4 regions of the Actinomadura rugatobispora genome follow, and region 4 is predicted to be linked to each of the others. Evidence: riboswitches for the same ligand, from Rfam matches in the RefSeq annotation. Region 4 holds a riboswitch; each other region holds the start of a gene.

Region 1 (7,517 bases), 1.2 Mb from region 4:
GCAACCGCAGACCGCCCCCGCCGCCCCCGCCGCCCCACCGGCCGCGCCGCCCCCGCCTCAGCCGCCGGAGCGGCCGTCGAGCACCGCGCCGGCGTCGTTCGGGCAGGGAGCGCAAACGGGCGGGGACGGGTCGTCCAGCGGGGACCCGTGGCCGCCGGAGGAGCCCGCCGAACTCACCCGCGTGGACTTCCCGCTGCCGTTGCAGAGCGCCGCCGTCCCGCCCGCGAACGCGCCGGTGCACGAGGACGCCGCCACGCAGGCCATCCCGTCCGTCCACCCGCGGCCGCAGCCGCCCGCCCAGGCGGATCCGGCCGACCGGACCGAGCCGACGCCGCACCTCATCCCCGGCATGGGCGCCTCCCGCGACGAGGACGAGCGGAACTCCACGGCGGTCCTGTCGCTGCCGCCCGAGGAGCCGCGCCGCGGCGTCCCCGGCGCCCTGGACCGGCTGACCCGGCTGCGCCCCGGCAACCACCTGCTCGGCGTGGCGCTCTCGCTGACGATCGGGGTGCTGGTCGGCGTCGCGATCATCGCGCTGGTGCTGCTGCCGCAGTGGCGGGACGACGCCGGCGGCTCGCCCGGACCCGGGGCCGCGCCGCCCGACGACCGTCCGGTGAGCGCCGTCCCCGACGGGTTCTCCGGAACGTGGAAGGGCACAGCGGTCAATCCCTCCCGGGGCGCCTCGTTCCCGATCGAGGTGACGTTCACGGCGGGCGAGAAGACCGCCAAGGCCGTGTACCCGCGGAGCCACTGCACCGGGACGCTCACCCTCACCGAGGGGACGAACCGGCAGCTCACCATGGCGCTGGCCATTCCGAAGCCGTGCACGAACGGCACCGTGCAGGTCAGCCGGCAGCCGGACGGCACCCTCCAGTACGCCTGGAGCACGCCCGGCCAGCCGCAGCTCGGATACCAGGGAAAGCTCACCCGCGGCTGACCCGTGCCACCTCCGGCCGGAATGCCGATTTAAGCGTGATTTAAGGGCTCTTTTCGCAGGAGATCCATTAAGGTACCTCCGGGCCGATCGATCATCTCGGCCACCCGCGGGCACCGCGTACGGTCCCGCCGGAGAGAAGGAGAACTCTTGCGGACTGTCCACCGAAGGGTCCTCGTCGTCGGCGCGGCCGCCTCGTGCGTCACCGCCGCCGGCGTCCTGCCCGCCTCCGCAGCCCCCGGGGCGGGTGAGCCGGTCACCGTCACCGCGGCGCGGGGCACCCCGCTGCCGGGCCGGTACATCGTCACGCTGAAGTCCGGGGCGTCCACCGCCTCGGCGGCCCAGCGGGTCCGCGCCACCTCCGTCAAGCGCTTCGACGGGGTGCTGAACGGCTTCGCCGCCAAGCTGAGCACCGCGCAGCTGGACAAGCTGCGCCGCGACCCGGCGGTGGCCGCGATCGAGCACGACCAGGTCGTCAAGCTCGTCGCCACGCAGAGCAACCCCACCTGGGGCCTGGACCGCATCGACGAGCGCCCCCTGCCGCTGTCGAAGTCCTACACCTACACCTCGACCGGCACCGGCGTGAACGCCTACGTGATCGACACCGGGCTGGCGCACAGCCACCCCGAGTTCGGCGGCCGGGCCAAGACGGTCTGGGTCGCGCCGGAGTTCAACGGCGACGGCTGGGACCACAACGGGCACGGGACGCACGTGGCCGGCACCATCGGCGCCAAGACCTGGGGCGTGGCCAAGAACGTCAACGTGCGCGGCCTGCGGGTGCTGGACGCCGACGGCTTCGGCTCGGTGTCGACCATCGTCCAGGCCGTCCAGTGGGTGCAGCAGAACGCCGCCAAGCCCGCCGTGGCCAACCTGTCGATCGGCGGCCCCAAGTCGGCGGCGCTCAACACGGCCGTGCAGCAGCTGTCGCAGTCGGGCGTCTTCGTCTCGGTGGCGGCGGGCAACGAGAACCAGAACGCCTGCAACACCTCGCCGTCCAGCGCGGGCTGGGTGATGTCGGTCGGCGCGACCACGATCTACGACAACCGGGCCACCTGGTCGAACCACGGCTCGTGCGTCGACATCTTCGCGCCCGGCTACGGGATCACCTCGGCCTGGCCCGGCGGCGGCAAGTCGACGATCTCCGGCACGTCGATGGCTGCACCGCACGTGAGCGGGGTCGCGGCGCTCTACCTGGCCGGCAACCGCGGGGCCACGTTCCCGCAGGTGCAGAAATGGCTGAACGACAACTCAACAAAGGGAAAGATCGGACGGCTGCCGTCCGGGACCGCCAACCGGCTCCTCTACAAAGCGGGTCTGTGAGCCCGGTCACGTAGGATGGCCCGGCCATCGAGCCATCCCAGGTGCCGCTGGGGTTTAATCTTGGCGAGGATCTTACAGTTCGTTGGCATCCGGCCGCCGAGCCGCCCGTTTCGGGCGGGGCGGCGGCCGGCCACGCCGAGTCCCGCGGCGCTACCCCGCCCGGGAGCCGGGGACCCACAGCCATCAGGTCCGGGGGCGCGCCCCCGGACCAGACCGGCCGGGGTGAATTCACCACCCGTGACCGCGGGCGGTGATAGGGCTGACTCCCGGCCCGAATCCGTCAGCTAACCCGGTAGGCGATCGAGGAGAGGAGAGGACGTGGAGGAGACCCCCAACTCCACCCGCCGCTGGCCCGCCCGGCTACGGCGTCCCGCCTTGGCACTCGCGGCGCTCGCCGGTGCCCTGCCGCTCGCCGCGGGCACCGCGCCCCCCGCTCAGGCCGAGCCCGGCGACGCGGGCCGCATCCGCAAGCTGAACGCCCAGATCGAGAAGCTCGACAAGGCGTACGGCGGCGACCTGGCGAAGCTGAAGGACACCCGGTACAGCGTCAAGGTGGCCCTGGACAAGACCAAGGTGCTCAGCAAGGACCTCCAGACCGCCCGCGGCCTGGTCGCCCAGCTCGCCGCCAACCAGTACATGACGGGCGGCGCCGATCCCTCGGTCAACGTCCTCTCCAGCGACGACCCCTCCAACGCGCTCAGCAACCTCAGCCTGGTCAGCCACGTGGCGCAGAACCAGTCCGCCCAGGTGCAGCAGATCCAGAAGCTGGTGAACGAGCAGGAGAAGTCCAAGCGCGAGGCCGAGCAGAAGATCAAGGAGCTCGAGAAGGAGATCCGCGACCTGGTCAAGGAGAAGGCCAGGATCAAGGCGCTGGTCAAGAAGTACAAGCCGGAGTCGCCCAGCGTCGGCATGGGCGGGGTCACCCCCCGCATGCTCAAGGCCAAGAACAGCATCGACATCGAGTTCGGACCGTTCCCCACCATCGGCTGCTTCCGCGGCGGCGTCGACGCCCAGGACCACGCCACCGGCCAGGCCTGCGACTTCATGGTCAGCACGGGCGGCTCGATGCCCTCGGCCAACGGCCGCGCCCAGGGCGACCAGACCGCCGCGTACGCCATCGCCAACGCCAGCAGGCTCGGCATCAAGTACGTGATCTGGCGCCAGCGCATCTACGACATGCGCAGCCCCGGCTGGCGCAGCATGGAGAACCGCGGCGGCACCACCGCCAACCACTTCGACCACGTCCACATCTCGGTCTTCTAGACCGGGGGCGCAGGTCATGCGCTCGCCTTGCGCATCAGGTGCGTGTACGTCCGGATGTCGACGCCGCGTTCGAGTAGGACGCCGGCGAAGCGCGTGGTACCCGTTCTCGCGCATCGACGGCACACCGGCCCGCTCAAGGACCGGTTTCCAGGCCTCAGTACGGCTGATCGGCGTGCGCTGACGAGTCGTGAAGACCAGCCGCGCCGTGACGGGCTTATCGTCCGGGACCCGCCAAGGCAGGGTCAAAGGAATCGGCCATCATTTCGCCGTCTCGCTTGGGCGCTCGCGCCGCTTTCTAGGAGGCTGTGCCATCACCCGGCACCCATGGTGCAGTGCGAGTCGATGGTGTCAGGTGTTGAAAGCCATGACGTAGACGGTCAGGGTGCTGGGGTCGGATGTGTCGATGACCACTTGGCGCACGGGTGCCTCTTGTTCAGGGTCGATGGGGTCGTGGATGCCTTCAAAGTGTGAAAGCTGATCCAGATGCCAGCCCAGGTTGTCGCCGGAGCCGGGTTGGATCGCCGACAGGCCGGGCTTGGGCCTGGGAAGGCCGCTGCCGTGCAGGAAACGCTGTCGGATAGACGCGGAAGTCTAGAACTTCGGCACATAGCCCAGGTTCATTCGCCTCCGGCGGGGGCCTCTGACTCTGGGAAGCCCATTCCGCGCCCGTGACGGTCGTTGCGGGATGGCCGCTTATCTATCAGGTAGACGCTAACCATCGCGCGGCCGCCGGCCGGCCCTCCGGCGAACGGCGGTCACGTGGTGCGCGCCGCCGGAGCTCGAAGCGACGAGGCAGATGGCCCAGTCCGCACCCCGGGTCCCACCCTTTACCGTGCGGACGACCCCGCCGCCGCGAACAAGATAGCGAGTACCGCGCCTCCGGCGGGCCTCCGGCTCTGGGACCGCACCCCGCGCGGCTAGGAGGCCCCGGCGGGGTCGGCGGGGTGGAAGTAGACGGTCGCGCTCACCCACGGCCCGTCCTCGGTGATCTCCTCGTGCAGGATGAGGTCCTGCACCTTGACCGGGCCCAGTTCCTCGATGGAGTCGGCGACCCTCCGCAGCAGCGCGGGCACGTCACCCTGGTCCCGCCCCTTCGGATTCGCCTGGGAGAAGTGCCGGATCGTCCATGAGGGCGTCATCCGGCGATGATGCCAGGTTCCGCGATCAGTCGGTCGTGAGCGCGGGCCGGCGGCGGCCCGACCGAATAGGCTCCCCTGCATGTCCAGCCATGTCGGATTCGTGCGTTCCTGCTGCGGCGAGAAGCACGACGAGTTGCCCCAGCACTACTCCTCCGAGGCGCCGGCGTACTGGTCCGAGGAAATCGCCGCGCACCCCGACAGCGAACTCACCTCCGACCAGTGCGTGATCAATGGAGAGCACCTGTTCGTGAAGGGCCTGATCGAGATCCCCATCATCGGCGGGGACGTCTTCTCCTGGGCCGCCTGGGTGTCGCTCAGCCCGCAGAACTTCGCCCGCATGAGCGAACTGTGGGAGAGCCCGGGCCGTGAGAACGAGCCGCCCTACTTCGGATGGCTGGCCACAGAACTGTTCCTCTACGACCAGAGCACGCTGAACCTGAAGACCCACGTCCACACGCGACCGGTGGGCCGGCGTCCCTCCATCGAGCTCGAGCCCACCGACCATCCGCTGGCCGTCGAGCAGCGGACCGGCATAAGCACGGAGCGCCTGCAGTGGTTCGCCGAACAGCTGATGCACCCCGAGGCGTGAGGTTCGGTGGCACGTGATCGGGGGCGTCAGGCGGTCGCTGTCTCGACGGTGGGTTCGTGGCGGACCTTGAAGTTGACCGAGTTGGCGATGAAGCACATCCGGTGGGCGCGTTCGTGCAGTTCGGGCGTGAGCGCGGCCTGGTCCGCGGTGGCCACGGTGACCTTCGGCCGCAGGACGACCTCCTCGAAGTGGCCGCCGTCGCGGGTCTCGACCATGGTGCCGTGCGGGCGGTCGGTGTACCCGGTGACGATCACCCCGGCGCCGACGCACAGGTGCAGGAACCACAGCATGTGGCACTGCGACAGCGAGGCCACCAGGAGTTCCTCGGGGTTCCAGCGCTCGGGGTCGCCGCGGAGCGCGGGGTCGGAGGACGCCGGAATGACCGGTTTGCCGTCCGCGGTGAGTTCGTGGGCGCGGTCGAAGTCGCGATAACCGCTGGTACCGGTGCCGCGGTCGCCCGTCCAGGTGACATCGAGTTCGTAATGATGGGTCCTGGCCATGTTCGTCCCCTCCGGTTCGCTAGGCGCTCAGCCTCTGCTTCAGGGACCGCCACGTCTTCCGCACGAGCCAGACCAGCGCGATGAAGAGGAAGAATGAGAGCGGCGCCGGTGTGAAGGGCATGTCGAAGACGACGACCGCGGCGAAGCAGAAGAGGAACCACAGCCCGCCGATGAGCGGGAGCAGAGCCTCTTTGACCTGCCTGCGGTGCGTGGATCCGCGCAGGGACCACAGCGCCCAGGAGGTCGCCGCCACCCCGACCACGCCTATCAATGCGATCTGCAGACCGGCCCACATGACGACCCCCTGCGGAGATCATCCCTAGTGGTGGCCGCCGCGACAAGGGGCGGCGTGGAAGACGCGGCCTGGAAAGACCGAACGGGCGCCCGGGGTGGGCGCCCGTTCGGCGGCGGTCAGCCGGCGTAGCTGGGGAGGGTGCGCTCGTGGGCGTCGCGGAGTTCCACGAGCGGAATGGAGAACAGCTCCTGGGCCTCGCCGTCGGAGCCGAGGGTGGAGATGTCCAGGGAGTCGCCGCCGATGACGCCGAGCTGGGAGACCGGGACGCCCGCGGCCTCGCACAGCTGGACGATGCGGCCCTCGCCGCCGGGACGGATGGCGACCACGGTGCGGGCGACCGACTCGCTGAACAGCGAGACGAACGCGTCCCCGCGCAGGGTGATCTTGGCGCCGAGGCCGCCGCGCAGGCAGGACTCCACCAGCGCCTGCGACAGCCCGCCGTCGGACACGTCGTGCGCGGCCGTCAGCAGGCCCTCGCGGGCCGCGTTGACCAGGACCGAGGCCAGGGCGCGCTCGGCGGCCAGGTCGACCAGGGGCGGCAGGCCGCCCAGGTGGCCGTAGACCACGTGCGCCCATTCGGAGCCGCCGAACTCCTCGCGGGTCTCGCCCAGGAGGGCGAGGGTGGCGCCGTCGGAGGTGAACGACATGTTCACGTGGCGGCGCACGTCGTCGTGGACGCCCAGCACGCCGATGACCGGCGTCGGGTTGATCGGCGTGCTGCCGGTCTGGTTGTAGAAGCTGACGTTGCCGCCGGTGACCGGGACGCCCAGGTACTGGCAGGCGTCGGCCAGGCCCTCGACCGCGCGGGCGAACTGCCACATCACGCCCGGGTCCTCGGGGGAGCCGAAGTTCAGGCAGTTGGTGACCGCGAGGGGGCGGGCGCCGGTGGCGGCCACGTTGCGGAACGCCTCCGACAGCGCGAGCTGCGCGCCCGCGTACGGGTCGAGCCGGGTGTAGCGGCCGTTGCCGTCCAGGGAGAGCGCGATGCCCAGGCCGGACTCGTCGTCGATCCGCACCACGCCCGCGTCCTCGGGCATGGCCATGACCGTGTTGCCCAGGACGTACCGGTCGTACTGCGAGGTCACCCAGGTCTTGCTCGCCAGGTTGGGCGAGCCGGCCAACCACAGGACGGTGCGGCGGATCTCGTCGGCGTTGGACGGCCGGGTCAGCCGCCCCGGGGTGTCGGACTGGAGGGAGCCCAGGTCGGCCGGGGGCTCGTAGGGCCGCTGGTAGACCGGGCCCTCGTCGGCGGCGGTGGTCGGCGGGATGTCGACGATCGTCTCGCCGCGCCAGGTCATGACCAGGCGGCCGGTGTCGGTGACCGCGCCGATCGTGGTCGCCGGGATCTCCCACCTGGCGCAGATCTCCAGGAAGCGGTCGACCTTGCCCGGCTCGACCACCGCCATCATGCGCTCCTGCGACTCGCTCATGAGGATCTCCTCAGGGCGCAGCGTCGCGTCGCGCAGCGGGACGGAGT
Region 2 (7,517 bases), 2.8 Mb from region 4:
GGTCACGCCACGGCGTGGCCGTACGCGTCCGATGGAAGATCCCGTTCATCACCGTCCGATGATCATTCCACCGAGCTCCATGCACGGTCTGTGACGGCAGCAGCGGCTCCAACAGCAGCCACTCCGCATCCGTCAGATCATGACGCTTCAGACGTTCCTCATCCACATGGATGATCTACACCAAACCGCCCCCAAAGGCCACGGGCACGATCTAGGGGAGGCGGGCCAGCAAGTGGGCGTCGAGGAAGCCCCGCTCGGAGGCCGGGTCGTGGAGCAGCCGGGCGAACGGGAGGAGCCCGGCCCCGGCCAGCAACTCGGCGAACCGGTCCGCTGGCCAGCTATAGGCGGGCGTCACCTTGTGGTCGAAGCGGACCGGCTCCGATCCGTCGGTCGCGAAGAACGAGACCAGGAGCAGGCCGCCCGGTGCCAGCACACGCACCTGCTCGGCGAGCAGCGCGGGCAAATCCCCAGGAGGGGTGTGGATCATCGAGTAGTGGGCCAGCACGCCGCCGAGCGCGCCGTCCTCGACCGGCAGGGCCTCCATCCGCGCCTCATCAAACCGCAGCGCCGGATGGGCCCGCCGGGCGTGGTCGACCATGCCCGGGGAGAAGTCGAGCCCGAAGGCGTCCAGCCCCAGATCGTGCAGCATGGCCGTCAGATGTCCAGGCCCGCACCCGACGTCGACTGCCCGCAGGTTCCCCGTCCCGCGCACCAGCTCAGCGAAGGTACCGATCATGTTCCGCGAGAACGGCTGCGTCTCCAACTGATTAGCGAACATCGACGCATACAGCTTGACGACCCCGTCGTAGGCCGCCCGGGTGTCGTCCTGATGTTCCATCACGGGGAAGGAAACTAGCATCCGCGCACGTTCGCAGTTTCTCGGCCCCGTGTCCCCCAACCCCTTAAGGTCTGGCTGTCCGATCACATGATCACGGGACAGGCCCTAGCGGGCGAGTGCTCTGGGTGGCCGAGCGCCTTGAGCGAGCGAACCCCCCGCGGTCGAGCACCCCGAGTGGGCGGGCGCTCCGAGTGGGCGAGCCTCCCGGCGGGCGAGGTCCGGGCGGGCCAGCGGCCTGGGTGGGCGAACCCCCCTGCGGGCGAGATGGGTTTGGTGTTTGAGGTGTGCCGCTTCCGGATGGTTTTCGAGAGGGATCAGGCGACCCGGACCGCCCCCGCGAACGGGCGACCGGCGATCGGGGCGATCTTCACCACGTCACCGGTCTGCGGGGCGTGCAGCATCTTGCCGTCGCCCACGTACAGGCCCACGTGGTGCAGGTCGGAGTAGAAGAAGATCAGGTCGCCCGGCTGCATCTGGCTCTTGGAGATGTGCGTGCCGGCGTTCCACTGGCTGCCGGTGTAGTGCGGCAGGCTGATCCCGACCTGCTTGTAGGCCCACATGATCAGGCCGGAGCAGTCGAAGGTGGACGGGCCCTCGGCGCCCCACACGTACGGGCGCCCGATCTTGGTCATCGCCAGCCGCAGCGCCTGCGCGGCCTTGCCGCTGCCGACGACGGGCAGCTTGGCGAGCTGGGTGGGGTCGCGCTTGACGAGCTTGCCACGCACCTTCTCATACAGCGTGGTGACCTTCTTGCGCTGCGAGTCGAGCTGGCCGCGCAGCTTCTCCACCTGCTGGGAGCGCTCGTCGGCGGACTTGCGGGCGCGCTGGGCGGCCTGCATGGCCTGCATCATGCTCGCGACGCGGGTGCCGTCCTGGGTGGCGAAGTAGCGCAGGGTCGCGGCCTGGTCGAGCATGGCCTGCGGGTCCTGGGCGGCGACGAAGGAGACGGTGGGGTCGGTGGCGCCGCCCTGCATGTAGCTGGTGGCGGCCAGGCTGCCGAGCTTCTCGCGGACGCCCTGCAGTGCCTTCTCCTGGCGCGCGGCGTTGTCGGTGGCGACCTTGGCGGCCCGCTGCGACTGCTGGAGCTTGACCTTGAGGCCGTTGTACTGCTCGGTCAGCTGCTCGAGCTGGTCGGCGAGCTTGTGCGCCTGGGTCTGCAGCTCCTTGGTGGACGGCTCGGGGTCGGCGTGCGCCGCGACGGGCGGTGCCAGCACGGTCATCGCGGCGACGGTGCCGGCCAGCGTGCCGGCGCGCAGCCGTGCGGCCGGTCTCATGCGCGAAAAGGAACCAGGGCGCGAGCGCTCCACCAACTCTCCTCTCCTCGTCCGCCTACCGAGTTAGCTGACGGGTGCGGGCAAGGAGCAGCCCGTCCGCGGCGATGGACGCGGATTGACCCCGGTCGGTCTCGGCTCCGGGAGGCTCCCGGAACGCTTCCGACATTGGGTTCCCGGCTCCCGGAACGCTGGCGGCGGCCCGTGGACTCGGCGGTCCGGCCGCCCGTGTCCGGGCGGATGTCCCGGCGATCGGTCCCGGCGGCCGATGTCAGCGCAGGAGACTAACGGAACCGGAGGGGCGTGCCAACCGGATGTGACGAAAACCCAGGTGCCGTGACCGATTCTGAGTTGAATGACTGGTATGTCTGGTATTTGGGTTGTGCTTTGCCGTATTTTGCCCGCCGTCCCCCAGAACCGTTCCGCGCGCTCACACCCTTCGTCGGGACGGGCCGCGGCCGTCCGATAACGTCGGTTGTTTGTGGAAGTCGTGATCAGGCGTGCCCGCACCGCCGACGTCCAGGACATCAGCCGGCTGGTCGGCCTGTACGCGGGATCGGGGCGCCGCCTGCTCAAGAAGTCCACCGTCAAGCTCTACGAGGACGTGCAGGAGTTCTGGGTCGCCGAGGAGAGGTTTCCCGTACCGGAGGGGGACGGCCCTGTGGCCCCCGGCGGTGGCCGGATCGTCGGATGCGGCGCGCTGCACGTCATGTGGGAGGACCTCGCGGAAGTCCGTTCGGTCGCCGTCGAGCGGGGATACGGGGGACGCGGGATCGGTCACCGCATCGTGGCCCGCCTGCTGGACACGGCACGGGAACTGGGCGTGCGAAGGGTGTTCTGTCTTACCTTCGAGGTGGAGTTCTTCGGGCGTCACGGGTTCCGTCCCATCCTCGGGACTCCCGTTTCACCAGAGGTGTACGAAGAACTCCTCCGCTCCTACGACGAAGGCGTGGCAGAGTTCCTGGACCTCGACCGGGTCAAGCCGAATACGTTGGGCAATACCCGGATGTTGCTTCGCCTGGAGGACTGACCGATGAGTAGATCCCCCCGACGCGGCAGGCACTCCCAGCCGCCGCAGCCGGGCCCGCCGCAGGGACAGGGACAGGGGTCGTACGGCCCGCCGCCGCCCTACCAGGGGCCCCAATGGCAGCAGCCGCAACAACAGCAGTGGCAGAACCAGCCGCAGTGGCAGAACCAGGCGCCGCCTCCCCAGCAGCAGGGGTGGCAGCAGCAGCCCGTCCAGGACCAGGGGTACCAGGACCAGGGGTACTACGGCGGCGACCAGGACGACGTCTCCGAGGCCGCCAGCCTGCCCCTCGCCCCCATCTACCGGCGCGCGGGCGCACGCCTGCTCGACAACGCGCTGGTGGCGGTGTTCGGGTTCGCGCTCGTCCTGCCGATCGTCATCGGCACGATCGGCCTGGACAGCGCGGGCAGCAAGACCGACACCGAGGGCGGCATCTGGAACTGGCCCATCATCTTCACGCTGTTCGCGGTCCTGTCGGTGCTGCCCTTCATTTACGAGGCGGTGCAGCTCTCCCTCTGGGGGCGCACGCTCGGCAAGCGGATGCTGCACCTGGGCGTCGTCCAGGTGCGTCCCGCCGGTGACGCCCTGACGACCACCCAGGCGGTGTGGCGCGCGGGCATCATCCACGTGGGCTACCTGATCGGCGGGTTCTTCTTCCTGGTCCTGGCCGTGATGGTGTGGGACTACCTGGCGTACGGGATGCTCCTGGTCTGGATCGGCGCTCTGATGGCCTACCTGTGGGCGATCTGGGACCAGCCTCTGCACCAGTCCCTGCACGACCGCTTCGCGGGCACGCTTGTCATCGACGAGCGGGTCGAGGACGGCGATGCGGGTTACGACGAGTACTCCGAGTACAGGGAGTAAGGCGGGACATGGCGGCGGCGGATCAGTCACCGAAGGCCGACCCGCTCCCCGACGAGGGGCCTCCTGACGAGGGGCCGCTCCCGGAGGTCGTTCCCGGCCTGGCCGAGCCGGGGCAGCGGCTGCTCGCCCGGATCGTCGACACGCTCGTGGTGGGGCTGCCCGTGGTGGCGGTCGTCCGCGAGGTGGTGCCGGCCGCCGACTTCGACGTCGTCGCGCCGCCGGCCGTCGCCGGTTTCCTGCTGCTGTACGAGTGGATCCAGCTCTCCCTGTGGGGGCGCACGCTCGGCAAGCGTTTCGCGGGCATCGAGGTCGTGCGGTTCCCCGTCCCGGAGGGGGCGGCGGCGCCCGCGGACGGTGCCCTGGGAGCCTCCCAGAGCGTTTCTGAGGTCGCTGAGGGGCCTTGGGTCGGCTCGGGTCTGCCGGGCGTGCGCAGCGCGGCTCTCGCGGCCTCAGGGGGCGTGCCGGGGGCGCCGGGGCCCGTCACGGCCCGGCGGGACGTCGAAAGCGCGCCAGAGCCCTCCATAGCGGCGGAAGGCGAAGGCGCCGAAGAAGCCGAAGGCGTCCGGGAAGGCGTCCGGGAAGGCGCTGTGGAAGGCGGCGTGGAAGGAACGGTCGAAGGCGCCTCGGAACGCGTCCGCCAAGCGGATCGCGAAGGCGCCGCGGAAGGTGTGGCGGAAGGCGCTCCTGAAGACGGCTGGGAACATGCCGCGGAAGGCTTCCGGGAAGGCGGGCACGAAGACGTCCTGGAAGACGTCCCGGAACGAGTCCCGGAAGGCGCCGTGGAAGGAGCTCCCGTAGCCGCGGCGGAAGTCGCTCTGGGGGATGCCTCAGAGAACGGGAGCGTTCCGGAGGAAGAGCTTCAGAAGCCCCCACGGCTAGGGGTGGCGCGTTCCCTGCTGCGGTCGGCCACCTATGCGCTTCCTATTGCCGTACGGCCCGTCCCGGTGTTCGGTCTGATCGCCGGTGTCTTCTGGGTGGGGAACGCGGGCCTGATGTACGAGGGCGTGCGCCGGCAGGCGTTGCACGACCGCCTTGCGGCCACCGTCGTCGTGAAGCGCGGCGCCGCCTGAGCAACCGCCCAGCGGACACAACGCGGCGGCACCCCGCCGAGCCTTGTGTGACGACATTGAGGACTTATCCGCTGTAATCGGTATGCAGTAGAGTCACCCGCGCCGTACTCGCCTACGGAGCACTTCCCCTGGCCGAGCCCCCCGCACGGCAACGGATTTCGCCGACCCCGCCCCCGCCGGTATCGATGTACATCCCCCCGGTGGAGGCACGTGATCAGGCTGCCGTGCGGGCGTCCGGCCTGCCGTGCATTCCCCCTGGGCCGGTGTGGTTAGTGCCGTTACGTCAGGGTTAATCGATGGCTCCGGGGTGGGTGTTGCCGCCCCGGTTAAGGTGGTGCCCGGCCTAATTTCTTCGCCCGCGGACCCGGCCGGGAAAGCCCGGGGGCCCGCGAAACCGGTCCAATGCATGATCGATCGTGCTGGTCAGGGCCTCCGGAGGTGACCCCGGTCACCTCCGAAATCCCCGTCCCGGCCGGGGCTGCCGGACAAATACATACAGCCTGCCACCCCGGGTCGACCGCCGGTGGCGGCCCGTCGCGTATCGCCCCTTGCCGCCGCGTATCGCCCGTGCGTCGGATTCGGAGGGCGGCGATTACGAAGAGTTACCGAGGGGGAAGGCTACTTCCGCGCGAGTTGAATTGTCATCGGCAAGCATCGCGGTATATCTTTGTCAACCGAATGCAGTTTGCTCCAGCTGAAAGGTCTGTCCCCATGGCACAGAAGGTTCAGGTGCTTCTCGTCGACGACCTCGACGGTGGCGAGGCGGACGAGACCGTAGCGTTCTCGATCGACGGCGCCTCGTACGAGATCGACCTCAGTAGCGCCAACGCAAAGAAGCTGCGGGATTCTCTGCAGCCGTTCGTGGAGAAGTCCCGTAAGGCCGGCGCCACCACTCGCCGCCGTCGCCAGCGCGGTGCGTCCAGCCGTGAGCGCAGCGCCGAGATCCGTGCCTGGGCCAAGGACCACGGCATCAAGGTCAATGAGCGCGGCCGCATCCCGGCGAATGTGATCGAGAAGTACGAGGCCGCCCACTGAGACGCCTCGCCGCGACGGCCCGTCTCCGATGGTGAGACGGGCCGTTCGCTTGTGGCGTAGAGATCTTTGGGTTGTATCGGGCATGTCGCGGTAGACAGGATGCAATCGGCCATCGCGTCGGCGGCCGTGCGCGCGTCGTGGTCCAGTGGTGGTCCACCTGCGGGAAGGTTCCGTTCGCTTGGGGCGTAGCGGGAACATGACGCAACCGTGCGGTAGTTGGATGAGACTGAACAGCGCTTAGCTGGGGAACGTCTCTCGGTGGGCAGCACCGGGCGGCCTCCTCGGGGCGGGCTAGATTGATTGGTGCCAGCACCTGCGGAAGGACAGGTTCGGACATCCCGGACTCTGACCAACCGCTCTGTGAGGAGCGACGAGATGTTCGAGAGGTTCACCGACCGTGCGCGTCGGGTTGTCGTTCTGGCTCAGGAAGAGGCCAGGATGCTCAACCACAACTACATCGGTACCGAGCACATCCTCCTTGGGCTGATCCATGAGGGCGAGGGTGTGGCCGCCAAGGCCCTGGAGTCGCTGGGGATCAGTCTGGAGGCGGTGCGGCAGCAGGTCGAGGAGATCATCGGCCAGGGTCAGCAGGCGCCGTCGGGGCACATCCCGTTCACTCCGCGTGCCAAGAAGGTGCTGGAGCTGTCGCTGCGTGAGGCGTTGCAGCTGGGTCACAACTACATCGGGACCGAGCACATCCTTCTGGGGTTGATCCGTGAGGGTGAGGGTGTCGCGGCTCAGGTGCTGGTGAAGCTGGGTGCGGATCTGAACCGGGTGCGGCAGCAGGTGATCCAGTTGCTGCACGGGTACCAGCAGGGCAAGGAGCCCGCGGCCTCGGGCGGTCCGTCGGAGTCGGCGCCTTCCACCTCGTTGGTGTTGGACCAGTTCGGGCGGAATCTGACGCAGGCGGCGCGTGAGGGCAAGCTCGACCCGGTGATCGGCCGGGACAAGGAGATCGAGCGGGTCATGCAGGTGCTGTCCCGCCGTACCAAGAACAACCCCGTGCTGGTCGGGGAGCCCGGTGTCGGTAAGACGGCGGTGGTGGAGGGGCTGGCGCAGAAGATCGTCAAGGGTGAGGTGCCCGAGACGCTCAAGGACAAGCAGCTCTACACCCTTGACCTGGGCGCGCTGGTGGCCGGCTCGCGTTACCGCGGTGACTTCGAGGAGCGCCTGAAGAAGGTCCTCAAGGAGATCCGCACGCGGGGCGACATCATCCTGTTCATCGACGAGCTCCACACCCTCGTCGGTGCGGGCGCCGCCGAGGGCGCGATCGACGCCGCCAGCATCCTCAAGCCGATGCTGGCCCGCGGCGAGCTGCAGACCATCGGTGCCACGACGCTGGACGAGTACCGCAAGCACCTGGAGAAGGACGCGGCGCTGGAGCGCCGGTTCCAGCCGATCCAGGTGGCCGA
Region 3 (7,517 bases), 310 kb from region 4:
AAGGCGCACTACCCGGTGACCACACTCGGCCCGGGCGTGCGGGCGGGCATCTGGACGCAGGGATGCACGCTGCACTGCCCCGGGTGCCTGTCCCGCGACACGTGGGACGCCGATCCGGGTAAGGAAGTGCCGGTGGAGGCGGTGCTGGGATGGCTGGCATCGCTGCCGGGACCGGTGGAAGGAGTGACGATCTCGGGCGGAGAGCCGTTCCAGCAGCCGGGGGCGCTGGCCGCGTTGGTGCACGGTATCCGCAGGTGGCGGGACGAGTCTCACCATGAGACGATTCCATTGGACATTCTCGTCTACAGCGGATATGTCTACTCTCGGCTCTCGCGTTCTCCAGAAGCACGCGAGATCCTGGGGTCATGTGACGCCGTCATCACGGGGCCGTACATCGATCGGCTGAACCCTGGGGGGCGACACTCCCAGAGTGGCTCTCTACTCTGGAGGGGGTCGGCCAACCAGCGCGTCGTACCGCTGTCCCCGCTGGGGCAGTCGAGATACGGGGCCTTGACCGGCGCCGATGCCGCTAAGGAAAACGAAGACGCAGGGCCCCGAGTGCAGGTGTCCGTGGACGAAGGGCCGGAGGGAAGGCGGGTGTACTACATCGGGATCCCGCGTAGAGGTGACATGGAGCACCTCACAACGACGCTGGAGCGCGCTGGGGTACGAGCGGGGGATGTGTCATGGCGACCTTGAAATGCCCTGTCTGTGACGAGCCCTTCCAGCAGGGCGATCTGCTCTGCCTGAGCTGCGGGGCCAATCTTGCGCGCGCCGGAGGCGGTGGTCAGCAGCCACCGCGTCCGCAGCCTCCCGGTCCGCAGCAGCCGCACGGCCAGCCGTCCTACGACCCGTACGGCCAGGGCCCGCCACAGCCGCCGCAGCACCAGCAAGGCCAGCACGGCCAGCACCAGCCGCCGCCGTCCTACGGCGACTCGCCTTTCGGCGAGCCCAAGTTCGGTGACTCTCCGTATTCACAGCAGGCGCAGCAGCAGCACGGGCAGGGCCAGCACCAGCCGCCCGGCCCCCCTGGGCCGTCCGGACCGCCGCCCGGCCCGCCACAGCCGCAGCACGGCGGCCAGCACGGTCCCCCCGCGGACCAGTACGGGCCGCCCCAGCCGCAGTACGGGCCTCCGCAGCCCCAGTACGGTGAGCCGCAGCAGCAACAGCAACAGCAACAGCAGCCCGGCCCGCCGTCCCAGCAGGACCCGTGGGGCGCTCCCCCGCCGAGCCAGGGCCAGCAGCAGCAGGGGCAGGGAGCCGAAGGCGGCTGGGGGCCACCGCAGCCTCCCGCCGAACAGCACCAGCCCCCGCAGCCCCACCAGCAGTACGCGCCGCCGCCGCAGCAGCACCAGCAGCAGGGCGGGCAGCAGCAGGGGCAGGGGCCCGGGCAGCAGTCCGACCCGTGGGGCGCTCCCCCGCCGCCTTCACCGGACCAGTGGGGCCCGCCGCAGCCACCCGCGCACGACCAGCAGCAGGGCCAGCAGCACCAGTACGCTCCGCCGCCTCCCGGCCCCGCGGACAACCCGTACCCGCCGCAGCAGCAGGGCGGACCGATGCAGCCGCCGCCGCACGGGCGCGAGGCGACGCTGCTGCCGCCGGACGTCCAGGGCCAGCAGCACCGGCCCGGCCCCGACAGCACGGCGTACATGTGCCCCTACTGCGAGGCGGTGCTGAGCAACCCGGCCGCGGCCCAGTGCGAGTCGTGCCTGCGGCCCCTGCCGCAGCAGGGCACCCCCGTACTGCGCGTGCAGTTCCCCACGGGCGAGCTCAAGGTCTCGGTGGGCCAGCACCTGGTGCTGGGCCGGGACGCGGGCCAGTCACCGGTGGCGGGCACGTTCACGCAGTACGACAACGTGTCACGGCGCCACTCCACGGTGTGGCTCGACCCGTCCGGCACCGCCTGGGTCCGGGACGAGGGCTCCACCAACGGCACCTTCGTGAACGGCGAGCGCCTGCCGCGCGGTGTGGAAGCCCCACTCCGCGACGGCGACCAGCTCCGCCTGGCCGCCGACGTGACGGGCACCGTCCAGCTCAACTAGAAGAGGTCTTTTCATTGTGGAGGGGCGACCCTCCACACCACCCGGTGCGGGGCGAGCGCTCCCTGCGCTCGCCTGGGGGCTCGCTACGGGACCGGTCACCCCGGTGGGGGCCGGCCCCCACTCCCCCGGCAGGGAGGGCTCCGCCCCCCTGCACCCCCCGACAGCCATCACCGCACCCCCGATCACCACCGCAGGGGCAATTGAGGGGCCCAAGACCTCGCACAAGCCCATCGGCTCATTGGTGGTGCGTTGACCTGTGGGGATTGAAGTCCACGTTCGGTGGTGGTCAGGGGGTGCAGGGGGCGGAGCCCCTTGCCGGGGTGGGCGGCCCCGTAGCGAGCCGCCAGGCGAGCGAAGGGGCCGATCGCCCCGACCCGGGGGTCTGGGGGGTGGCCCCCCGGACCAACACAGCCCCCCAGGTGAACACCTCCCCCCAGACCACACTCCTAGCCGGCGCGCTTGGCTCGGGCTCGGGTGCGTTCGCGCTCCTTGGCGTCCAGGACGACCTTGCGCAGCCGTACGGCGGACGGGGTGACCTCGACGCACTCGTCCTCGCGGACGAACTCCAGCGCCTCCTCAAGGGTGAGCAGGCGCGGCGGGGTCAGCGTCTCGGTGGCCTCGGCGGTGGAGGAGCGGATGTTGGTCTTCTGCTTCTCCTTGCAGATGTTGACGTCCATGTCGTCGGAGCGGGCGTTCTCCCCGACGATCATGCCTTCGTAGACCTCGGTGGTGGGGCCGACGAAGAAGGTGCCGCGCTCCTGCAGGTTGATGATCGCGTACGCGGTGGCGGCGCCGGTGCGGTCGGCGACCAGTGATCCGGACGGGCGGGTGCGCAGCTCGCCGAACCACGGCTCGTAGTCCTCGAAGACGTGGTGGGCCATGCCGGTGCCGCGGGTCTCGGTGAGGAACTCGGTGCGGAAGCCGATCAGGCCGCGCGCCGGGACCAGGAACTCCATCCGGATCCAGCCGGTGCCGTGGTTGGTCATGTGCTCCATGCGGCCCTTGCGGACCGCCATGAGCTGGGTGACGGCGCCCAGGTGGTCCTCGGGGATGTCGATGGTGAGCCGTTCGACCGGCTCGTGCCGCTTGCCGTCGATGTCCTTGGCGACGACCTGGGGCTTGCCGACGGTGAGCTCGTAGCCTTCGCGGCGCATGTTCTCCACGAGGATGGCCAGCGCCAGTTCGCCGCGTCCCTGGACCTCCCAGGCGTCGGGACGCTCGGTCGGCAGGACCCGGATGGACACGTTGCCGACCAGTTCGCGGTCGAGCCGGTCCTTGACGAGCCGGGCGGTGACCTTGGTGCCCTTCCCCCGGCCCGCCAGCGGGCTGGTGTTGGTTCCGATGGTCATCGAGATGGCGGGCTCGTCCACCGTGATGAGCGGCAGCGGGCGCGGGTCGTCGGGGTCGGCGAGGGTCTCGCCGATCATGATGTCGGGGATGCCGGCCAGCGCGATGATGTCGCCGGGTCCGGCGTCGTCGGCGGGCTTGCGGGTGAGCGCCTCGGTCATCATCAGCTCGCTGATGCGGACCCGCTCGACGCTGCCGTCGCGCTTGCACCAGGCGACCTGCTGGCCCTTCTTGATGACGCCCGAGTGCACCCGGCACAGCGCGATCCGGCCCAGGTAGCTGGAGGCGTCCAGGTTGGTGACGTGCGCCTGGAGGGGGGCGTCGGGGTCGTAGGAGGGGGCCGGGATGGTCTGCTTGATGACGTCGAACAGCGGCTCGAGGTCGGGGCTGTCGGGCATCTCGCCGTTGCCGGGCTTGGCGAGGGAGGCCCGGCCGGCCCGGCCGGAGGCGTACACGATCGGGAAGTCGATCTGGTCCTCTTCGGCGTCGAGGTCCATGAAGAGCTCGTAGGTCTCGTCGACGACCTCGTCGATGCGGGCGTCCGGGCGGTCGGTCTTGTTGACGACCAGGATCACCGGGAGCCGCGCGGCCAGGGCCTTGCGCAGCACGAACCGGGTCTGCGGGAGCGGGCCCTCGCTGGCGTCGACGAGCAGGACCACGCCGTCGACCATGGACAGCCCGCGCTCGACCTCGCCGCCGAAGTCGGCGTGGCCGGGGGTGTCGATGATGTTGATGGTCATCCCGGCGTGCCGGACGGCGGTGTTCTTGGCCAGGATGGTGATGCCCTTCTCACGTTCCAGGTCGTTGGAGTCCATGACCCGGTCGTCGACGTCCTGGTTCTCGCGGAAGGCCCCTGACTGCCAGAGCATGGCGTCGACCAGCGTCGTCTTGCCGTGGTCGACATGGGCGACGATCGCGACGTTCCTGAGGTCATCGCGCGTGGAGATGGGCATGCGGTCTCGCCTTGGGTGAGAGTGGTGGGATCCGCCGCAGACGTGCGACCTACTGAGTCTACTTGGCCGTACGGCCTCTCCGCCCCGGACCGCCGCCCCATCTGTCACATTTGCTCTATTTGGCGAACTTTGCCCTCTCTTTGTAGTCTCCTGCAGATCCGGTCGTTGGAAGTCCCGCCCCCCGGGACGACGGCCGTACCGCCGAATCCCGCGAGGGAACCGGGGACCCAGGCCCCCGGGGTGAATCGGCGCACACTTCCGGGTGCGCCGTAGGGCGACTCCTGGCCCGAACCCGTCAGCTAACCCGGTAGGCGGCCAAGGAGAGGAGACACCGGTTTGACTCCGGTCCCCTGGAAGCGCCGCTTCGCCGTGCCCACTCTGGCGATCGTTGCGCTCAGCACCCCCATCGCCGCCGCACAGGCGGCCGTCCACTCCCCCGTACGCGCGCCGGGCCCCGGCGAGGACGAACTGCGCAAGCGGCTGGACGCCCTCAACACCGAGGCCGAGAAGCTCACCGAGCGCTACAACAAGACCCGCGTAGAGCTCGGCAAGGCCAAGCAGGCCGAACAGGCCGCCGCCAAGGCCGCCGCCACGCTCCAGGCCCAGGCCGCGCCCGCCCGCACGGAACTCGGCCGCCTGGCCGCGGCGAACTACATGACCGGCAGCCCCGACATGCTGTTCGGCGCCGGCGACGCCACCGGCCTCTCCGCCTCCGCCTACCTGGTGCAGAGCCGGGCCGCCGCCGTCAACGGGCTCCAGGCCCAGATCGACGCCGCCAACCGCGCGCGGAACGCGGCCGCCGCCAGGACCGCCCAGGTCCGGCAGGCCGCCGCCCAGGCCGAGACCGCCCGCCAGGCCGCCAAGGCCAAGGTGGACGAGGTGACCAGGCAGCTCGACAAGCTGACCACCACCACGGCCAAGGACCCCAAGACCGGGCTCAGCGCCACCGTGAAAGGCTCCGGGCTCCCCGCGAAGATGGCCCGCAAGGCCCTCGGCAAGCTCGGAAGCCCCTACGTCTGGGCCGCCGCGGGGCCGAACAGCTTCGACTGCTCCGGCCTGGTCGTCTGGGCCTACGGCAAGGTCGGCAAGCCCGGCCTCCCCCACTACACCGGCGACCTGTACGGGCAGGGCCGCAAGGTGAGCAAGGGCGAGCTGCGCTCCGGCGACCTGGTGTACTTCGGCGGCAGCCTGCACCACATGGGCATCTACCTGAGCGATGGCAAGTACCTGCACGCGCCGCGGACCGGCGACGTCGTCAAGATCTCCAAGATGTCCGACCGCTCCGACTTCGCCGGGGCCAACCGCATCGAGTGACCCGCGAACCGGCGGCGTTCCCGGGCTCGCTCAGCCGCCCGGGGCGCCGCCGGGCACGTAGGGGCGGACGGCCTCCACCACGGGAAGATCACCGGCGAGCCAGTCCACGTCGTAGAGCTCGTCCGGGCCGAGCCAGCGCAGCGCCAGGTGCTCCAGGGCCTTCGCCTCGCCCTCGACGATCCCGGCGATCCACACGCGGAGCACCCCGCCCAGGCTCAGCGGCCAGTCGCCGCCGATCCGCGCCCCCAGCGCGATCTTGACGCCCAGTTCCTCGTGGCACTCCCGGACCAGCGCGTCCTGGTCCGACTCCCCCGGATCGACCTTGCCGCCGGGGAACTCCCAGCCCCCGGCCAGCTCCGGCGGCTCCGCCCGCTGCGCGGTCAGCAGCCGCCCGCCGGAAATGATCGCCGCGCCCACCACAACGTTGATCGCAACCAGCCCCTCTCCACCCGGCCCTGCCCTGCCCGGCATCATGCCGGAACGCCGCGGGCCGCGTCTCAGGAGGCCGCGCTCTCCGGCGTTTCCGGCACCCCGGCGCCGGAGCCCTCAGGGCCGGCGCCGTCCGCGCCGGTACGGGCCGCCGCGACGGCGCGCACCGCCTCGTGGACGATCTTCTCCAGGTGCCCGCCGTGCGCGCCCCGCCAGTAGACCTGGCCGCAGTCGGTGCAGCGACCGTACACGTCGTAGCTGCGGCGCGTGCCGTCGGCCAGCTCCCGCTCGACCTCCTCCTTGCCCACCGTGGCCAGGACCCCGTTGCACGCGGTGCAGCGCGTCCACGGCCGCAGCACGGGCGCGAACCGTCCCAGCAGGTCGCGCAGCTGGTCGTCAGGGCGCGAGCCGCGCACGTACGCGCCGAACCACAGCGCGCGCCGCCGCAGCAGGCCGCGGTCCTGGGTCAGCAGGACCCGGCCCTCCTCGTTGGCCTGGACGACGAGCGCGGGGTCGTCCATGTCGTTGTGGTACGCGGTGTCGAGCCCCAGCAGGCGCATGCGGCGGGCCAGGGTGCCCAGGTGCACGTCCAGCAGGAACCGTGGCGCGACCTCGCCCGCGTCGAGCGGGACGGGCTGGGGCCTGGGCACGGCCAGCACCGCCACCTCGTCGCCCGCCGCCGGCTGGTAGCCCGGCTCGACCCGTTCGCCGTCCACCATGAGCGCGCCGATCTCGGGCAGCGGCACGCCCAGGGACTCCACGATGTGCCCCAGCGTGGACGTCCCGCCATGCGCCACCCCCTGCCTGGGGCGGCGGCGCGCGGCCGGCAGGAACATCAGCAGTTCGTCGGCGATCCGGATCCTTATCTCGGGCTCCACGCGGCCAGCATGCCACGCGCGAGCGAGATGTCGATCGGATTAACCGGCGGTTCACCCCCTTGAGGTCGGCGCCGTACGCGCGCGTTCCACACGGCCAGGACGGCCCGTACCCGTACCGTTCCTAAGGACTGTGCATAAGTTGCTCAGCCGCGCGCCCCGAACGGTCTTGGACGCACTGGTCCCCGGCGTACTCGACCCCGAGGCGGCGACACGCATCCTGTGCGTGGTCCGTTCCCGGGAGGCCGGTTCCCTACGCGACCTGGCCAAGTGGGCTCGACCAGAGGCGACGGGGAGGCCCCAGACCATCACTCCGGTGGAAAGGGGGCCCCGCACGCCGACATCGAACCCGGCGTCCCAGATCGCGCTACCGAAAGTACAGAGACCAACACACACCGTCAAGCCGGATCACTTGATCACCCGCATGCTCACCCAACCGACCTCACAGGCGAACAATTCGCACCCTAGGACGGCACGGTCTTCCAGAACCGCGAGGGCCTCCTGCCCGACCAGCCACAGGGCTACTACCACGAGTACACGGTCGAGACCCCCGGCTC
Region 4 (7,517 bases):
TCGCGGGCCCAGCGCAGCGACTTGGCGGCGTCCTCGGTCTTGACGGTGGGGCCCATGGCGGCGACCCACGTGCGCAGCGACGACTCCAGCATCCGCCCGCGCCCCGGCCCCTCCGGGTCCGGCACGATCAGGCACGGCTCGCGCCGGTTGACGTCGGCCAGCACGTCCGGCGGCAGCGACGGGTGCGAGAACGGCTGCCGGCTCCGCTCGTACAGGACCACGGCGGCGACGGTGCGCGGCACCCGCCACTGCGCCAGCCTGGCCAGGTCGGCGATCGCCTGCGGGGCGGCCGGGGGCTCGGCCAGCAGCAGGTCCAGCAACCGGCGGCGGCGGTGCTCCAGCTCGCCGGCCTCCTGCGCGCGGGCCTTGGTGTAACCCTCGGCGGCGGCGCGGGCGATCTCGTCCAGGAACGCGAAGATGGCCTCGGCGAGGCTGGCCAGGGCGCGCCGGGAGATGTTGAAGGTCTCCGACTCGGCCGCGAGCCGCCGCCACGCCACCCGCGCGCAGAGCCGCATCGAGGTCTGCAGGACGTCGAGGCTGCGGCCCTCGCGCGCCTCGGCCCAGCCGATCTCCCGGTAGACGGCCGCGACGGGCTCCCAGGAGCTGTCGGGGTCGACGATGAGGTCCACGAACTGCTGGAGCGCCCCCTCGACGGCCAGCCGCACCAGCCGGGAGTACTCCTCGTCCTGCGGGCGGGCGTACTCGGGGATCTCGGAGAGGATCTCCTGGATCATCTCCTCGGCCAGCGCGTCCAGATGGGGCCGCATGAGATCGGACATCTCACAGGGGACGCCGGCCCACGGTTTCAGGGGCGTGCGTTCCTCGAGCGTCGTGGTCACCGTTCGCACCTCCCGCCCCGTCGGCAACCAGGGGCTCATCGGAAGTTACAGAGCGGTGTACGCGTCCGCTGCGAACCGGGCCACGCATTGCGCGCACATCGTTGTCATCCGGATGACAAACCGTCGTTCCCGTGAAGGGATACAGCCGTCATATCCGCGCAAGGGGGCGCATCGGACAACAGCATCGCGCCTTGGGAAGCACCGGGTCAACGACCGCGCCCCCGTGCGTCCCCTGCCTGGTCCCCCACACGGGCCGTGCCCACCGTGAGGCCCCTGTCAGGCGCGCCTGGGGCCGGGGCCCGCGAACGCGGCGACCGCGCCGAGCCCGAGGTAGATCGCCCCGGTCGCGTAGCGCTGCCCGCGCCGGAAGCGCGGCCGGCCCCGCAGCATCGCGCCGATCGACCCGCCGGCGACGGCGTAGAGCACGTCGCTGACGAGCCCGATCAGCGCGGTGACCAGGCCCATGACCACGATCTGCGCCGGGACGGCGCCCGCCCGCTGGTCCACGAACTGCGGCAGGAACGCCAGGAAGAACAGCACGACCTTGGGATTGAAGATGTTGATCAGAACGCCGTCGAGGTAGACCCGGCGCAGCGGCTTGGGCGAGGTCTCGGGCCCGTCCACCCGGTCGCCGCCGCGCAGCGTCCGCACCGCCAGGTACACCAGGTACGCGGCGCCCGCGTAGCGCAGCACGCCGAAGGCGGTCGCGGACGCGGCCACGATCGCCGACAGGCCCGCCGCCGCGGCCGCCACGTGCACCAGCGTGCCGGTCTCCACGCCCAGCGCGGAGGCGATGCCGGCCCGCCGGCCGTCCGCCACGCTGCGCGCGGCGATGTAGAGGTGGTTCGGACCGGGGATCACGATCAGCGTCGTGGCGGCCAGCAGGAACAGGATCGGATGGGTCATGGTCCGTACGCTAGGGCCGGTTCAGTCACCGGGCACAGGTCCAATCGGCTTCGGCGATCGGGGTCCAACCCCGCCCCGGCGCAGGGCCCGGGCCACAGACGCGGCCGGGACGCGCGGCGCCGCCGGCGCCGTGGTCCGGGCGGAGGACGGCTCCCGGTGGAGCACGTCGAACATCCGCTCCCAGCGGTCCAGCGCCGCGCCCGCCTCGAACCGGCGGGCCGCGCGCGGCGCGGCGCCGCCCAGCCGCTCCCGCAGTTCCGGGTCCATGATCAGCCGGTCCAGCGCGGCGGCGAACCCGGCGGTGTCGCCGGGACGGGCCAGCAGCCCGTCCGCCCCGTCGGTGACCAGGTCGCGGACGCCGGGAGCGCCGTCGAACGCGACCGCCGGCAGCCCGGCCGCCATCGCCTCCAGCAGCGCCGTCGGGAAGCCCTCCCGGCGGGACGGCAGCGCGAAGATCGACGCCCGGGCCAGCGCGTCCGGCACGTCCCGCGCCACCCCGGCGAACTCCACCGCGCCCGCCGCGCCGAGCCGCTCCGCCTGCTCCCGCAGCGCGCCCTCGCGCGGGCCCGCCCCGTACAGCCGCAGCCGCCAGCGCGGATGCCGGGCCGCCATGGACGCCCAGGCCTCGATCGCCAGGTCCGCGCCCTTCTCGTGCGACAGCCGGCCCAGGCAGGCGATCACCGGCTCGCGCGGCACGGCCGCGCGGCCGGGCACGGCGAGCAGCGTGTGGGGCGTGTGGCCGGCGTTCTCGGCGGGCAGCGCCAGCACCCGCAGCCCGGCGCGGCCGCCCAGCCCGGCCAGGCGCACCCATTCCATCGCCCACACCTGCGCCACGATCACCACGGCGCCGGGGCGGGCGCCATCCAGCAGAGCCGCCAGCCGGACGGCCCCGTCCCTCCTGGTCGCGGCGCGCCTGCGGTCGAGCAGCCGCGCCCGCAGGTCGAGACGGTTGCGCAGCGTGCGTGGACGCCGTTCCAGGGCGGGCAGCGGCCAGGACTCGTGCAAAGTTTCGACGGCGTACGGCCGCGCCCGAGCCGCCTCGCGCGCTTCGTGCGGGGCGGCCTCCGCCGATCGGGTGACGCCGACCAGGGTGACGCGGTGGCCGCGTCCGGACAGCAGCCCGGCCAGGCCGTGCGCCCAGCGCTGGACGCCGCCCGGCCCGTCGACGTCGTCGCAGACGATGACGATGTCGCGGCGGGCACCGCGCCCGCCGTCCCGCGCCCATTCCGGTGCTCGCATGTCAGCCACGCCGCGCTCCCTCCCCGTCCCCCCGCATCGCGGTGCGCGCGCCGCCGGACGGCGTCGAGCCCGGTCTGGTCCAGGTTCTCCTCCTTCGTGCACGGGGCGTGGAAGACCATCGGTCGGTCGGGGGGCGCGCAGTCGAACATCACCTGTGCCCCGTCCGGAAACGCCGGAGGGCGCCCCGCCACGGATGGCGGGGCGCCCTGGGCGCACGAGCGGGTCGGGGTCAGCCCCGGTACTGGGGGTAGCCGTACCCGGCGACCTGCGCCTCGTCGCGGGTCTTCTTCATGACCTTGTTGCTGGTGTTGCCCTCGATGGTGTCGATCGTGCCGTCGCCGTTGTCCTTGACGACCATGCCGACGTGCTGGATGCCCTCGACGCCGCCGCCGTTCCAGTTGAAGAACACCACGGCGCCGGGCTTGGCCTTGTGGCCCCAGTGGCCGGTCTTCTCGAACCACTTGGCGTGCGCGACGGTGTAGGCGTCGGCGCCCATGCCCTTCGTGCCGGTCTGCGCACCCAGCCAGGACACGAACATGTTGCACCACTGGGCGCCGTTGTAGCTGGACACCGAGCCGCCGTCGCGCGCGGCGGTCGCCTTGGCCGCGTTGCTCCTGACGTACCAGTCGTGGAACTTGGTCTGGCCGCCCCTGCCCTCGGAGATGCCGACCTGCTTCTCGGCCAGCTTCAGGACCTGCTGGGCGGAGGCGGACTGGGTGGTCTTGGCCGCCCTGGCGGACTGGGCCTTCTCGCCCGAGCCGGGCTCGTTCCGGGCGGCCTCGGCGTTCTGGGCGGTGGAGCCGGTCTTCTCGGCCAGCCCCTCCGCGCGGACGGTGCCGTGGCCGTTCTTGCCGGCCGCGGCGGCGCCCGCGACGGCGCCGGTGCTGCCGGTGGACGAGTCGGAGGAGGCCACGGCGCCCACGGCCGAGCCGAGGGTCAGCGCGCCGAGGGCGACGCCGCCGACGACGCCGGCGGCCGCACGGCCGCGCAGCGCGATGGTCTGGGAGGTCAGCTCGCTCGCACGGTCACGGAGAGTGGCGAGCAGGGCCGTATAAGCGGGGTTCGTACGGAACGACAAAGCAGGGGTCTCCTGATTCCTTCCAAGGCCGCCTACCGGGTTAGCTGTCGGATTCGGGCGTGGAAGTCGCCCTACGGCGCACAGACGTGCGCCGATTCACCCCAGAGAGTTGGGTCCCCGGCTCCGGACGCCGTCGTCGGCGTGGAATGGACTCGGCGGAGCGGCGGCCTTCAGGGCCGCCGGCACTGCGATCAGATGGACACGGGTTCGCGCGGGTTCGTTGGTCCGCACACGCGACCGTTGAGGCGGTTCCGACCCCTACGGGGCGGGTTCGCCGGCTCCGACGACGCATGGGTCGCATCACCAGAACTGGACAGAAGGTATCAAACTTCCAGCTCAGCGCAAATCTGGGGCAAAGCACTCAGGACCGGAACAAAGTCCGCCCCTGGGACGCATCAGGTCCCGACATCGGGGAAGGATCCGGACTTCAAAGTCGAGTCATGGGGCGGGAGGACGACGATGGGGCCGGATCTGGGCCTGCTGCTGATCACTCTGCTGGGCCTGGCGGGCGCGGGTCTGGTGGGCCTGGCGCTCGTGGCGGTGGGGGCTCTGATGCTGGCGCGGGCCCTGGCCGAACGGGTGCCCGTACGCGCCGAGGGGACGCCCTGGCCGGTCCGGCGGACGACGCCCGCGGCCACCAGGGACAGCGCACGGCGAACCCCGGGAGAGGCTCCGCGGAACGCCCCGCGAGAGGCCGCGCGGGCCGGACGGTGAGATACGTCACACCCTGTGCGGGACGGCCCAGGGCCGACTCAAGGTCGACTCACGGGCCGGCTCAGGGGCCGGCGGCGCCGCTGCCCGCCATGGCCCCGGCCAGCACCAGCCGGCCGGAGGTCCGCACCATCGCCGCGACCTCGTCCACCGGCCGCCGCAGCGAGGCCAGGCTGACCAGGCCGGCCAGCAGCACGTGGCCCAGCACGATCTCGACCTCCTCCCGCTCCGGGACCGGGCCGCCGATCGCCGCCGCCAGCCGGTCCCGGACGAACAGGAAGAGCACCGTGCGGGCGTCGTCCACGCTGGAGTCGTCCGCCGTCACCGCCTGGACGATCGCCGAGGTCAGGGTGAGCTCCTCGGCCGCCACCCGCACGATCCGCTCCAGCATCGCGGTGAGCCGCTCCACCGGGGTGCCCCCGACCGCCAGCGCGTCGATGTCGTCGGTGATCCGGTGCGCCCAGGTGGCGGCGACCTCGGTCAGCAGGTGGTCCTTGGTGGCGAAGTAGCGGTAGACCGTGGCCCGGGCCACACCGGCCCGGTCGGCCACGTCGTGCATGGTCACGGCGGCGTAGCCGCCCTCTAACGCCAGCAGGCGCGCGGCCTCGATCAGCCGCTCCCGCCGCGCCTGCTGCTCCTTGCTCAGGGTCCGCGTCACGGTGATCCGCACATCGCCGCTCAACGCGCCTCCTCGGGGGTACCGAACGTGTGACCGATCCCATACTCTCGCACGTCCGTTCCCACCGCGCGGGCGGCGGCCCCCGAAGATCAGGTCATGGCTCAGGCCACGTCCGTGCGGCTCCGGAGCGCGGCCCATTCCAGGGAATGGCGGATGGCGTCCTCGATGGAGTACTCGGGCTTCCAGCCGAGCAATTCCAGCGCCTTGGCGGGATTGACGAACGCGCCGACCACGTCGCCGGGGCGGGCGGGCGCCTCCTCCGCCTGGAAACCGTCCCCGACGACGCCGCGGAAGGCGTCCACGAGTTCCCGCACGGTGGTTCCGCCGCCGGTGCCGAGATTGATGACCTGGTAACCGGTTCTGCGGCCGCCACCGCCGCCCGCGCCGTTCTTTCCGTTCTTTCCGTCGGAACCGTTCTGGTCATGCGGGACGATGGCGTCGAACCGCGCCGCCGCCTCGCAGAAGGCGCGGGCGATGTCCCACACGTGGATGTAGTCGCGAACCGCCGTGCCGTCGCGGGTGTCCCAGTCCACCCCGGTGATCCGGAACGGCACGCCCAGCTCGTACGACTCGATCATCTTGCCCAGCGCGTGCGTGGGCTTGCTGCTCTGCAGGCCGGTGCGCATCCGCGGGTCGGCGCCGATCGGGTTGAGGTAGCGCAGCGACACCACCCGCAGCCCGTAGGCGGCGCACAGGTCCTCCAGCAGCAGCTCGGCCATCATCTTCGAGCGCGTGTAGGGGTTCTGCGGCTCCAGCGCGGAGTCCTCGGTCACCGACAGGTCCGGCCCGGGGCGGTACATCCCCGCCGTCGAGGCGAAGATCATCCGGTCGCATCCGTTGCGGATCAGATGGCCGGCGAGACTGAGCGTCCCGGTCAGGTTGACCTGGTAATAGCGATGCGGATCCGACATCGAGTCGGGCACCACGATGAGCGCCGCGCAATGGACCGCGACGGCGATGTCGGGATGGGCGGCGAAGATCTCGTCCACCACGGTCCCGTCGGCGATGTCGCCCTGATAGAAGATCTTTCCCTCGGTGAACTCGGACCGTCCGGTGACGAGGCTGTCGAGCACGACCGGAACGATTCCGCGCTCGGCGAACGCCGACGCGATCGTGCTTCCGATGAAGCCCGCGCCCCCGGTGATCAGGACCTTCATGAAACTCCCCCTGCCCGCATTCCGCGCCCCCTTTGATCGATGAGCACAGCTTCGGCAGGCGGTGGCGGCCGGTCAACGCCGCGCCCCGCGGCTGACCGGCTCCGGACGGCCGTGAACTCCGCGCCCGCCGCGGGCGTCCGCGCCCGGCTCTTCCCCCGTCCCACCGTGCCCCCGCCGCCCGCGGGATCCGACCGGCCGATTACGCGCGGTTCGCTCGGGCGGGCCGGCCTGTCCAGAACCGGAATCCATGCCGAAGTACAGCGTTTGCAGGATCCGCCCGGCCCGCCGAACGGCGATCGTTCGGGGATGCGACCGCCCATCCGCGTCCTCATCGTGGACGATCACACCCTGTTCGCCGAGGCGCTGGCCGCCCGGCTGGGCCGGGAGCCCGACCTGGTGATCCTGCCGATCGCCGCCGACGTGCGGCGCGCCCTGGCGCTGGCCGCGACCGAGCGCCCCCAGGTGGTGGTGCTGGACATGACCCTCGGCGCCGAGAGCGGCCTGGACGTCCTGGACCGCGTCCGGGAGCGGCATCCCGGCATGCGGGTGGTGATCCTGTCGGCCATGGCCGAGGTCGACGCGATGGTGCGGGCGGTGCGGCACGGCGCGATCGCCTGGCTGTCCAAGACCGAGAGCGCCGACCTGGTCGCCCGCGTCATCCGCGGGGCGGCGCACCGCGGCGGCTGGCTCCCGCCCGACGTGGCGGGCGAGGTGCTGCGCCGCCTCCTGGCGGACGGCGCCGAGCCCAACGGCGGCGCCCGGCTGCTGGCGGAGCTGACCCCGCGCGAACGCGAGGTCCTCCAGTGCATGGTGGACGGCCTCAACCGGGCGGAGATCGCCGAACGGCTGGGCCTGTCGGCCAACACGGTCCGCACCCACACCCAGAACCTGCTGGCCAAGCTGGACAT

Evidence for each region. A riboswitch is a leader RNA that binds a small molecule or an ion and turns the genes downstream of it on or off. The one in region 4 is predicted to bind cyclic di-AMP.
Region 1: it holds a riboswitch for cyclic di-AMP, as region 4 does, so the genes downstream of both, ACZ466_RS23515 (coiled-coil domain-containing protein) here and ACZ466_RS29160 (CHAP domain-containing protein) in region 4, are expected to answer to the same signal.
Region 2: it holds a riboswitch for cyclic di-AMP, as region 4 does, so the genes downstream of both, ACZ466_RS15765 (NlpC/P60 family protein) here and ACZ466_RS29160 (CHAP domain-containing protein) in region 4, are expected to answer to the same signal.
Region 3: it holds a riboswitch for cyclic di-AMP, as region 4 does, so the genes downstream of both, ACZ466_RS30475 (C40 family peptidase) here and ACZ466_RS29160 (CHAP domain-containing protein) in region 4, are expected to answer to the same signal.

The regions. Positions count from the first base shown of each region.
Region 1 is NZ_AP029191.1:5,299,717-5,307,233, reverse strand. Features, by position in the region: gene ACZ466_RS23525 (serine/threonine protein kinase) at 1-937, shown strand, start outside; gene ACZ466_RS23520 (S8 family peptidase) at 1,085-2,254, shown strand; cyclic di-AMP (ydaO/yuaA leader) riboswitch at 2,393-2,569, shown strand; gene ACZ466_RS23515 (coiled-coil domain-containing protein) at 2,573-3,517, shown strand; gene ACZ466_RS23510 (hypothetical protein) at 4,435-4,656, opposite strand; gene ACZ466_RS23505 (DUF2199 domain-containing protein) at 4,736-5,245, shown strand; gene ACZ466_RS23500 (OsmC family protein) at 5,272-5,745, opposite strand; gene ACZ466_RS23495 (hypothetical protein) at 5,765-6,040, opposite strand; gene purL (phosphoribosylformylglycinamidine synthase subunit PurL) at 6,157-7,517, opposite strand, start outside.
Region 2 is NZ_AP029191.1:3,685,016-3,692,532, reverse strand. Features, by position in the region: one part of gene ACZ466_RS15775 (IS5 family transposase) at 1-151, opposite strand, end outside; gene ACZ466_RS15770 (class I SAM-dependent methyltransferase) at 212-841, opposite strand; gene ACZ466_RS15765 (NlpC/P60 family protein) at 1,153-2,112, opposite strand; cyclic di-AMP (ydaO/yuaA leader) riboswitch at 2,149-2,269, opposite strand; gene ACZ466_RS15760 (amino-acid N-acetyltransferase) at 2,591-3,139, shown strand; gene ACZ466_RS15755 (RDD family protein) at 3,143-4,000, shown strand; gene ACZ466_RS15750 (RDD family protein) at 4,009-5,070, shown strand; gene ACZ466_RS15745 (histone-like nucleoid-structuring protein Lsr2) at 5,782-6,105, shown strand; gene ACZ466_RS15740 (ATP-dependent Clp protease ATP-binding subunit) at 6,481-7,517, shown strand, end outside.
Region 3 is NZ_AP029191.1:6,821,869-6,829,385, reverse strand. Features, by position in the region: gene ACZ466_RS30500 (4Fe-4S single cluster domain-containing protein) at 1-699, shown strand, start outside; gene ACZ466_RS30495 (hypothetical protein) at 975-1,352, opposite strand; gene ACZ466_RS30490 (hypothetical protein) at 1,428-1,574, opposite strand; gene ACZ466_RS30485 (FHA domain-containing protein) at 1,557-2,042, shown strand; gene typA (translational GTPase TypA) at 2,489-4,342, opposite strand; cyclic di-AMP (ydaO/yuaA leader) riboswitch at 4,532-4,672, shown strand; gene ACZ466_RS30475 (C40 family peptidase) at 4,679-5,656, shown strand; gene ACZ466_RS30470 ((deoxy)nucleoside triphosphate pyrophosphohydrolase) at 5,687-6,130, opposite strand; gene ACZ466_RS30465 (Mut7-C RNAse domain-containing protein) at 6,154-6,963, opposite strand; partial or broken gene ACZ466_RS30460 (guanyl-specific ribonuclease) at 7,447-7,517, shown strand, end outside.
Region 4 is NZ_AP029191.1:6,509,740-6,517,256, reverse strand. Features, by position in the region: gene ACZ466_RS29175 (PucR family transcriptional regulator) at 1-839, opposite strand, end outside; gene ACZ466_RS29170 (LysE family translocator) at 1,116-1,745, opposite strand; gene ACZ466_RS29165 (glycosyltransferase) at 1,767-2,750, opposite strand; gene ACZ466_RS29160 (CHAP domain-containing protein) at 3,214-3,906, opposite strand; cyclic di-AMP (ydaO/yuaA leader) riboswitch at 4,077-4,214, opposite strand; gene ACZ466_RS29155 (hypothetical protein) at 4,522-4,776, shown strand; gene ACZ466_RS29150 (TetR/AcrR family transcriptional regulator) at 4,838-5,431, opposite strand; gene ACZ466_RS29145 (NAD-dependent epimerase/dehydratase family protein) at 5,554-6,609, opposite strand; gene ACZ466_RS29140 (response regulator transcription factor) at 6,916-7,517, shown strand, end outside.